One region of the Aliirhizobium cellulosilyticum genome, then DNA from elsewhere that is predicted to be linked to it. Evidence: predicted binding sites of a transcription regulator. Region 1 holds the regulator's gene; the other holds the start of a gene.
The links. Region 1 encodes LexA, which represses DNA repair genes until DNA is damaged. Its sites were predicted from a motif close to TGTTCNNNNTGTGTTCNG; they were not measured.
Positions count from the first base shown of each region.

Region 2: GGE33_RS25090 (ImuA family protein) is a predicted target of LexA. The motif match lies at 1,735-1,752, and genes of this name have one in related genera.

Region 1 covers NZ_JACIGW010000001.1:1,208,580-1,213,365, forward strand. Annotated here, with positions in the region: gene GGE33_RS05660 (ComEC/Rec2 family competence protein) at 435-2,753, shown strand; gene lexA (transcriptional repressor LexA) at 2,734-3,447, opposite strand; gene GGE33_RS05670 (VOC family protein) at 3,646-4,518, shown strand; gene kdsA (3-deoxy-8-phosphooctulonate synthase) at 4,523-4,786, shown strand, end outside.
Region 2 covers NZ_JACIGW010000010.1:88,831-93,616, reverse strand. Annotated here, with positions in the region: gene GGE33_RS25105 (HpcH/HpaI aldolase/citrate lyase family protein) at 57-950, shown strand; gene GGE33_RS25100 (DUF1737 domain-containing protein) at 947-1,153, shown strand; gene GGE33_RS25095 (metallopeptidase family protein) at 1,165-1,602, opposite strand; gene GGE33_RS25090 (ImuA family protein) at 1,775-2,692, shown strand; gene GGE33_RS25085 (Y-family DNA polymerase) at 2,664-4,151, shown strand; gene GGE33_RS25080 (error-prone DNA polymerase) at 4,148-4,786, shown strand, end outside.

The DNA of each region.
Region 1 (4,786 bases):
CCAAGCTGTTCTGACGGCAAATTGTGCAGCGCGATACGATATTGGGCATCGACATTTGACCCTGTGGCCAACCCCTTGTTGCAATCAGAAAATCGGTTCTGGTGGCAAGCCCATATGCGTCAGGTTGACGCACTCAAAAAGAACGCTCAGGTTGTATTTTATGATCGGGGCAGGCTGGTTCAATGCGGGCTGAAGGTTTCGAGAAGATAGATACCAAAACGTTGAGCCGGCGCTCTAATGCTGCTGCCGAGCCGATATCGCATTTTCAACCGGCGCCTGATGATTTGGCCATCAGAACTGCAGCCCATCGATATACTGCAGCGATAGCGCCGGTTTCTTACGGAAGGCGAATTGGTGCGCCATTCGCGGAGGCGCGAGCATTTCTTTCAATTTCGCTCCGCGAGGAGCGCCTCCATGGTCACGGCTTTCTGTTCATGCCTGTTGCAATTGGCATCGGTTCGGCAGTGTGGTTCCTCAGCCCGGTGGAGCCGTTGGCATGGGTGCCGTTCCTTGCTCTTGCCGTGCTGGCGGCTCTGGCGTTGATAACAAGAGATGGTTGCGCGCGTGTCTTTTTCACATTTGCGTGTCTGGGCTTTTGTGGCATGGCGCTGGCCGAGATCGAAGCGTGGCGGCAATCGACGGTCATTCTCGATTCACCGGTAACAACGGATGTCATGGGCGTTGTCGAGCGTAGTGAGGCTGCCGGTCCCGGGCGACTGCGTTATATCGTGGCTGTGCGACAGACAGCAAACCCCATTCTTCGGCGCCCGCCTGTCCGGGTTTCGCTGCTGGCAAGGGCGCAGCATCAGCCGTTTGACAACGGGGCAGCTATTTCCGGACGCGCAAGGCTGTCACCGCCTTCCGGGCCGGCCTTGCCCGGTCTGCACGACTTTGCCTTCTCGGCATATTTCGATGGCATTGGTGCGGTGGGGTATTTCTATAGCGCTCCGCAGCAGGCTGGAGGGTCGGATGTGGCGACCGGCTGGCCACAGCTCGCCTTACGCTGGCTCTTCGATCTGCGCAGGCAGATCGGCAATCGTATTCGCGAGATTGCGCCGGGTGATGCCGGTGCCTTCGCCGCCGCCATTGTCACCGATGAGAGACGGGCAATTTCCGAAGATACAGTCGAGGCGCTACGGGTCTCCGGCCTCGCTCACATCGTTGCCATTTCCGGATTGAATATGGCGCTTGCCGCCGGGATTTTCTTCGTGGGATTGCGTAGCGTCTTTGCTCTTTTCCCTGGCCTCGCACAGGCCCTGCCAATCAAGAAGATTGCCGCCGGCGGGGCGCTTGCAATGGTTACGGCCTATTATCTGGTATCGGGCTTCGGTGTATCCGCCCAGCGCGCCTATATCATGATGGCGGTGATACTTGTTGCCGTGCTTTTGGACCGGCCCTCGATAAGTTTGCGAAATGTAGCCTTGTCTGCGCTGATCATCCTCATCTGGACGCCTTCGGAAATTCTGGGGCCAAGTTTCCAGATGTCGTTTGCTGCCACGGTTGCGCTCGTGGCCGGTTATGCGGCCTGGTCGCGACGCCCTGAAACGGAAGAGCGGGAGCGATTTCCCATCCGTCATCCTCTGGTGACATTGGCTGCCGTTGGCTGGCGCTTTATCGCCGGCATTATCGCGACATCGCTGATTGGTAGTCTTGCGACGACGATGTTTTCCGTCGAGCATTTCCATCGCGTCGCCACCTATGGGCTTGCCGCGAACCTGGCTGCCATGCCGATCATCAGCTTCCTGGTGATGCCGGCCGGGCTTGCTGCGATGTTGTTGATGCCCTTCGGCCTCGATGCTCCCTTCATCGGGATCATGGCCTGGAGCCTCGAATGGGTCATCTTGATCGCGAAGCATGTAGCGGGATGGGGCGGGGACATTGTCGTCGGAGAACAGCACCCCTGGTTTTTGCCGCTTGGGGTCTGCGGTTTTCTGCTACTGACGCTCCTCAGGACACGGCTTCGCTATTCGGGCTTACCTTTCCTGTTTACCGCTGCGGCCCTGTTCTGGGTGGGGGTGCAACACGCCCAATCAAGTCTTCTCATCGCTGAAGATGGGAACCTCGTTGCTTATCGAGATGCAGAACGTGCTGCCGCCAACAGGAAACGTCCCTCCGAGTTCGTCTATGGGCAGTGGATGTATGCGCGACAGCTTCCAGTGCTGGCTATGCCGGAGATGTTGGAAAGTGAAATTCTAAAAAATATGCCGGGTTCTTCCAGTGAAAGACTTCCGGAACACGTTCTGATCGAAGCGCAGCGACTGATGAAGGAGGCAGGGAGTGTCAGATTCTCATGTCAGCTCAAGGCCTGGTGCGCATTCATGTCACCGGAAGGTGTTTTGGTCGTTGTTGTTGATGATGGCCGTTATGCCGGAGCGGCTTGCGACGTTGCCGGCCTTGTTATCGCGCCGCGTGCGCGTTTCCATTCCTGTCGGTCTGGTACCCCGATGCTGAGCGGCGCCAGCCTGCGCAAGACAGGGTCAATTGAAATCGATCTTTCCGGGGCGGCGGCAGCCGGAAAATGGAGTGTCACGACAGCAATGGCTGGCACGGTTCGCCCATGGACCATTCATCGCCAATACGACTGGCGACGCAATCTCTATGACCCGTATCTGCCGGAATGGATTTCCAAACCAAAATCGAGTGGCCGTCTTGAGGCGCAGTTTGCTGTCTCAGATCAAGCAGGAACGGATTATCGATCAGAAGCGCCAACTGATGTTGGCAACAATTCCGGTGTCAGTGATAACGGCGAATGAGGCCGACGAGCCTGCCCTGGACCTTGACCCGATCCGGTGGAAAAATTCGTGTCTCGTAAGCCGGGTTTGCCGCTTCCAGCGCAATCGAGCCACCCTTGCGGCGGAAGCGCTTGAGTGTGGCCTCTTCATCATCCACGAGTGCAACGACGATATCGCCCGGATTGGCGGTGTTGCCGTTGCGAATGATGACGGTGTCGCCATCCAGAATTCCGGCCTCGATCATCGAGTCGCCCTTGACTTCAAGCGCATAATGCTCGCCGGATCCCAACATCTCTACGGGGACGGAAATGTCGTGGGTATTATTCTGAATTGCCGAGATCGGTACGCCGGCGGCGATGCGGCCCATGACCGGCACGCTTGCAGACGCGCTGTCATTGGCGGAGACAGGCGGGGCAGCAGGCGTCGCCGGCTTCTTGCCAAGGCTTCCCTCGATCACGCTCGGTGAAAAACCGCGTTTCGGCTGCAGCGTGGGAACATAGGCTTCGGGAAGCTTGATGACCTCGAGTGCGCGCGCTCTGTTGGGGAGACGGCGAATGAAACCGCGCTCTTCAAGTGCCGTGATGAGCCGATGGATGCCCGACTTCGACGCAAGGTCGAGAGCGTCCTTCATTTCATCGAAAGACGGAGGTACGCCCGACTCCTTCATCCGTTCGTGAATGAACAAAAGCAGTTCCTGTTGCTTGCGAGTCAGCATGTGAGGCGCACCTTCAGATTTGAAACAAATGCAGAACGAACACTATATGTTCCATATGTGTTCCGCAAGTCCTTAAATTTTCGTGACAATATAATCAGTTTCTTGGATGCCGAATGACGTTCTCAGTCGGAATCTACTTGCGCTCCCCGGCGGTCTGCCCAATCTACGCCTAGCGGATCAGAAGTCTGGGGGACATGTGTGACTGCTAGGAATATCGATCATCTCGTTTTGCCTGTTGGAAATCTCGGCAAGGCACGCGAGCGGCTGTCGTCTTTGGGTTTCACTGTCGCGCCTGACGGCGTGCATCCCTTCGGTACGGCCAATGCCTGTGTTTTTTTTGAAGACGGTACCTATCTGGAGCCACTGGCTGTTGCGGACAGGCGCAAGGCGGGGGCTCATGCCAAGAAAGGCAATGTCTTTGTCGAGCGCGATCTGGCTTATCGCGGTCGCCGCGGACGTGAAGGCTTGTCGGCCATCGTGGTCTCCAGTGAAGACGCGTCGAACGATCATCGGCATTATGTCGCGGCCGGAATTTCCGGCGGTGAGCCCCTCGAATTCGGCAGAGCTGTAAAGTCTCCGGACGGTGACGAGGTCGAAGCTCGTTTCCAGCTTGCTTTTGCCGCGATGGATGGTGCGGCTGATTTCTTTACTTTCTCCTGCCAGCGGCTGGTATCTTTCCCTCAGGATATGGCTGAATTGCGTATCCATGCCAATTCGGTTGCCGGTTTGAAGGAAGTCATTTTGGCAAGTGATGATCCGCATGCTTCGGTTGCCTTTTTTGACAATGTGCTGCGAGCGCCGGGTATCGAAGTTGAAGGTGGACTGGTGTTCCAGGCTGAAACGGGAGCCGTGCGCGTTCTCAGGCGCGAGCAAATTGCGCATGACTTCGGTCTTCCTATCGAAGGGGTGGCAGCCGGGTTGGTAGGGGAGGCCGTGATCTTTCGCAGTCTTGATCTGGCCGTGACAGAGATCATCCTTGCTGCTAATGACGTCGCATTCATTCGCCGGGATGGTCGCGTTCTCGTGTCGCCGTCGCCCGGCCAAGGCGTTTTGTTCGGCTTCGAGGAATAGTAGAATGGCAGTCTCCCCCAATTCAGAAGTTTCGGTCGGCGAAGGCGACAAAAAGGTCGTATTCTCCAATGCAGGCCGGCTTTCGCTGATCGCGGGGCCTTGCCAGATGGAAAGCCGTGATCATGCCTTCATGATCGCCGGCACGATGAGCGAGCTCTGCGGCAAGCTCGGCATCGGGCTGGTCTACAAGTCCTCCTTTGACAAGGCCAACCGTACGTCGATCTCCGGCAAGCGCGGCATCGGACTTGAAAATGCGATGGAGATTTTT
Region 2 (4,786 bases), on a different contig from region 1:
AAGAGGCTCATTCGGGTTTGATTGCCGGGATCGCAAAATATTGGCAAAAGAAGGCGATGGAGTTCTTGAAAAATCATATTGCGCCGGTTCGTCGTTCGCTTCTCAGCGTTCCTGCCTACAATAAGCGTGCCTTGGAAAAAGCGCCGGGCCTTGATTGCGATGGCGTGATCTACGACCTCGAAGATTCCGTTGCGCCCGAGAAAAAGGCGGAAGCGCGCGACAATCTTGCGAAGGCTTTCTCGCAACAGCACCTGTCGCTTCAGGAGCGGATCATCCGCATCAATCCGCTCGAAAGCGGGTTCGGGGAGGATGATCTGAAACTGGTTGCGCAGATCCTGCCGGATGCGGTTGCTCTTCCCAAGGTCGAACATGCCGACGAAATCGCTGCGGTGGGCGATATGCTTGCCAGGTTTGCTCCGGCGAGATCGATCGCTTTGTGGGCGATGATCGAGACGCCGAAAGGTGTTTTGAATGCAGCTTCGATTGCGGTGGCCGAGAACGGCCCGGAATGCCTTGTGGTCGGCTCGAATGACCTGCGCAAGGAGACCGGGGTTCCGGCGCAGCCGGGGCGGGCCTATCTGGTGCCATGGCTGATGCAGATCGTGCTTGCCGGCCGTGCTCATGGCGTCGATGTAATCGACAGCGTGTTCAACGATTTCAAGGACGATGCCGGATTTGCCGCCGAATGTGCACAGGGCAGGGCAATGGGCTTTTCAGGGAAAATGCTCATCCATCCGGCGCAGATCGACATTGCCAACCGGCATTTCGGACCGGACGCACAAGCCATCGCTCAGGCGGAGGCGATCGTTTCAGCTTTCGAACGACCGGAGGCGCAAGGCCTCAACGTTATCAACCTTGATGGAAAAATGATCGAGCGCCTTCACTTCGAGGAGGCTAAGACACTTCTGGCGCAGGCCGCCATGATTTTTGCAAGAAAGAAGTCCCAATGAAACTTTATCGACTGCTGACTGCTCCGGACGATGCCTCATTCTGCCATAAGGTGACGGCCGCCCTGAACAATGGATGGGAACTTTACGGTTCGCCGACCTATGCCTTCAACGCTGCAACCGGAATCATGCAGTGCGGTCAGGCGGTGACGAAGACCGTAGAGGGCAAGGATTATCATCCGGATATAAAGCTCGGCGAACAATAAGATGCCGCTGGTCAGCGCTGGGCCGCATTCTCGGCGCTGGCTTCGATCCGCTCCATGTCCTCGTCGCTCAGGCCGAAATGGTGGCCGATTTCATGGATCAGGACATGGGTGATGATGTCGCCCAGGGTTTCCTCGTTTTCAGCCCAGTAGTCTAGGATCGGGCGGCGGTATAGCCGGATCCGGTTCGGAAGTTCTCCCGTTTCCACGGTAAACCGTTCGGAAATTCCACGCCCTTCGAAAAGGCCAAGCAGATCGAACGGCGTTTCAAGCGCCATGTCCTCGAAAACGTCATCATCCGGGAAATCTTCGATCTCAATGGTGAGATTGGTGGTGAGGGCCCTGAATTCTTCCGGAAGATGACCATAGGCATCGATCGCAAGCGACTCGAACGTGCTTATCGTTGGCGCATGGCGATCCTGCCAGTCGTCGGTTTGGTCAATGCGAGCCATTGGTTCTCCCTTTGTGAGAGACATATAAGGCCGATGATCCTTTTTTTCGAGATAAGAATCATCGCTATAGCAAATGAGGAAAAGATTCCTCTCCGGTGATGATTGACTCTCCTGCCGAGCTCTGGAATCTATAAGAACATAAAGTGAACATTTAGGACGGAGAGCTGACGCCATGGCCCATGCAGCCGCGGCGCAGGAGAAGCTATTTGCCCTGCGCGAACAGATCGCCAGATTGGAAGGCAGAAGTCTGCCGGCAATGGCGGCGGCGAAGATGGAGAATTTTGCCGCCCGATCGGGTGGTGAAGAGAAATTGTCCTTCGATATCGCGGCTCTCGATGATGCATTGAGCGGCGGTCTGCCGCTCGATTGCATTACCGAAATCCGTTCCGGATCATTTTCCGATGCTGGCGCGGCAACCGGCTTTTCCCTTTCGCTTGTCGGGCTGATGAAGGCGCGCAAGGCCGCTACAGGTCCGATGTTATGGATTGCTGACGGGTTTACCGCTGGCGAAATGGGTATTCCTTATGCTGGAGGCATCAGGCAGTTCGGCATCGATTCCCGGACGATATTTCATGCATCGCCTCGCAGGCTGGAGGATGCCCTGTGGCTTGCGGAAGGCGCGCTTGAAAGCAAGGCGTTTATGGCGACGATCCTTGAAGTTCATGCAAATCCCAAATCCTTTGGCTTGGCTGAAAGCCGAAGGCTCAGTCTCCGGGCAAAGGCGGCAGGGCGGCCGCTTTTCCTGCTGCGGCATGCAGGGAAGGAGGAGACCAGCAGTGCTTCCGTGCGTCTCCTTGTCGAGCCGGCTCCGGCTCTGGAGCGACCCCTCCCGGATGGCAGCATGCTTGGCGGCAGCATCGGGCATCCAGTTTTCAACATCACCCTGGAGAAGAGCCGAAATCCGGCCCCTCTCAGCTTTCGTCTGGAGTGGAACCTTCATGACCGCCAATTTCATCTTGCCCGAGATCGAGGAAAATCTTCTTTCCACAAGTTGCCAGCGCATCTTGGCGCTTCACTTTCGGTATCTGCCGACCGACAGGATCGCGCGAAAGCTCTGGGGGATGTCGTGGCGTTCGAAAGGGCGTCCTGACCGTCCTCCGATCATCTGTGCCGGCAGGCGCGATAACGCATTGCGGCTGGTTGCAATCGATGAAGTGGCGCAGACACGCAGCCTGAAGCGAGGGCAGGGGCTTGCCGAAGCGCGAGCGATGTACCCCGACATCGATGTCTTTGACGAGGATGAAAGAGCCGATTTTGCTCTCCTGGAGGCGATAGCCGACTGGTGTGATCGTTACACGCCGCTTGTTGCCTTGGACGGAAAGGATGGGCTCTTCCTCGATATTACCGGCTGCACCCATCTTTTCGGAGGAGAGGATGCGATGCTTCGAGATATTCTTGCCCGGCTTTTTCAGATGGGTTTCGACGTGCGTGGATCGATTTCGAGCACGCCGGGCCTGTCCAGCGCGATCAGCCGGTTTGGGCACGGCGGAGTGATCGCAAGGGAGGGTATGGCGTCCGCGCTGGGCGCCTTGCCCGTGCACGCGCTTCGTCTCGATGAAAAAACGGTTGCTTCACTTTTGAAGCTTGGCCTGAAACGTGTTGCAAATCTGATGTCCATGCCAAGGGCACCGCTTGTCCGCCGGTTTGGTGCGCAATTGCTGATGCGGCTCGACCAGGCACTGGGAACGAACGAGGAAGCCATATCGCCACGACGTCCGGTGGCGCCGCTTTCCGCCGAGCGCCGGTTGGGCGAGCCGATCCAGACGCAGGAGGATATTCTCGGGATGACAGCCGAGATTGCATCATCCCTCAGGCTGAGCCTGGAAAATCGTGGTGCCGGCGGCAAGGTGTTCGAACTTGTTCTCTTCCGCGTCGACGGGCGGGTATTTCGGATTTCGGCAGGCGCTTCCCGTCCGTTGAGAGATCCGAAGCGGATCTCCGGCCTGTTTTCAGAGCGCCTCAATGCCATTCATGACGATCTGGATGCAGGTTTCGGCTTCGAACTGTTGCGTCTCAACGTGTTGCAACATGATGTTTTCGATGCGCTTCAAGCGGATTTTTCAGGAGAGGAGGGGCGGGAGACATCGCTTGCGGATTTCATCGACAGGGTTTCCGCCCGGTTCGGCGCAGGTTGTCTCCAAGTCTATCAGCATCAACAAAGCCACATTCCGGAACGTGCCGAAATCTTCCTTCCGGCGATTGCAGCACTGGAAAGGCCGCCTGAGCGCAGCGAAGCTATGCTATTCCTGCCGCAAGCCGATCGCCCCTTGCGGCTTTTGCGCAGCCCAGAGCCTGTCGAGGCTTTTGCAGCCCTCGTCCCCGATGGTCCGCCGCAGCAATTCCGCTGGCGGCATGTGATGCACATTGTCACCCGAGCCGAGGGGCCGGAGCGGATCTCACCGGAATGGTGGATCGACGACGAGAAGGCAAAGGAACGCGACTATTTCCGTCTCGAAAGCGAATTGGGACGGCTTTTCTGGGTTTTTCGGCTTGGTCGTTACGGGGATGATCCGCCTCCGACATGGCGTATCCATGGGGTCTTCGCATGATAGATGAACCCAGATTTTTCGAGATCGGCGCCAAGACGAACTTCTCCTTTCTTGAAGGAGCGGCGAGACCTGAAGAGATGGTCTTATCCGCCAGCGTTCTTGGTCTTTCCGGATTGGGGATTGCCGATCGCAATTCCGTTGCCGGTGTGGTGCGGGCCTATAATCAGTTCAAGGAAATGACCGCAGTTTTCGAGCGGCAGAAGGAAAAAGGCACGGAAGTCGGTGAGGACGAAGCCATCGCACCCTGTCGGTTTCAGCCCGGTGCCAGGCTCGTTTTTGCAGACGCTACGCCGGATATTCTTGCCTACCCGAAGAACCGGAAGGGCTGGGCCAATCTTTGCCGGCTGCTCAGTACCGGTAATCTGAGAGCGGAGAAGGGGGCCTGCATTCTGGAAGAGTGGGATCTTCTGGAATGGTGTGACGAGATGATGCTGGCGGTCGTGCCGGATTTTTCCCGCGCCGAAGACAAGGCCTATCTGGCGCATATCGATGAGCGGCTTGGCTCTTATAAGAAAAGATTCCGCAAAAACATCTACCTTGCCCTGTCGCCAACCTATGACGGGCGAGATCCCTTCGTCTTTGCGGCTTTTTCCCGGATCGCGCGGAGTAATCTCGTGCCGCTAATTGCGACGAAC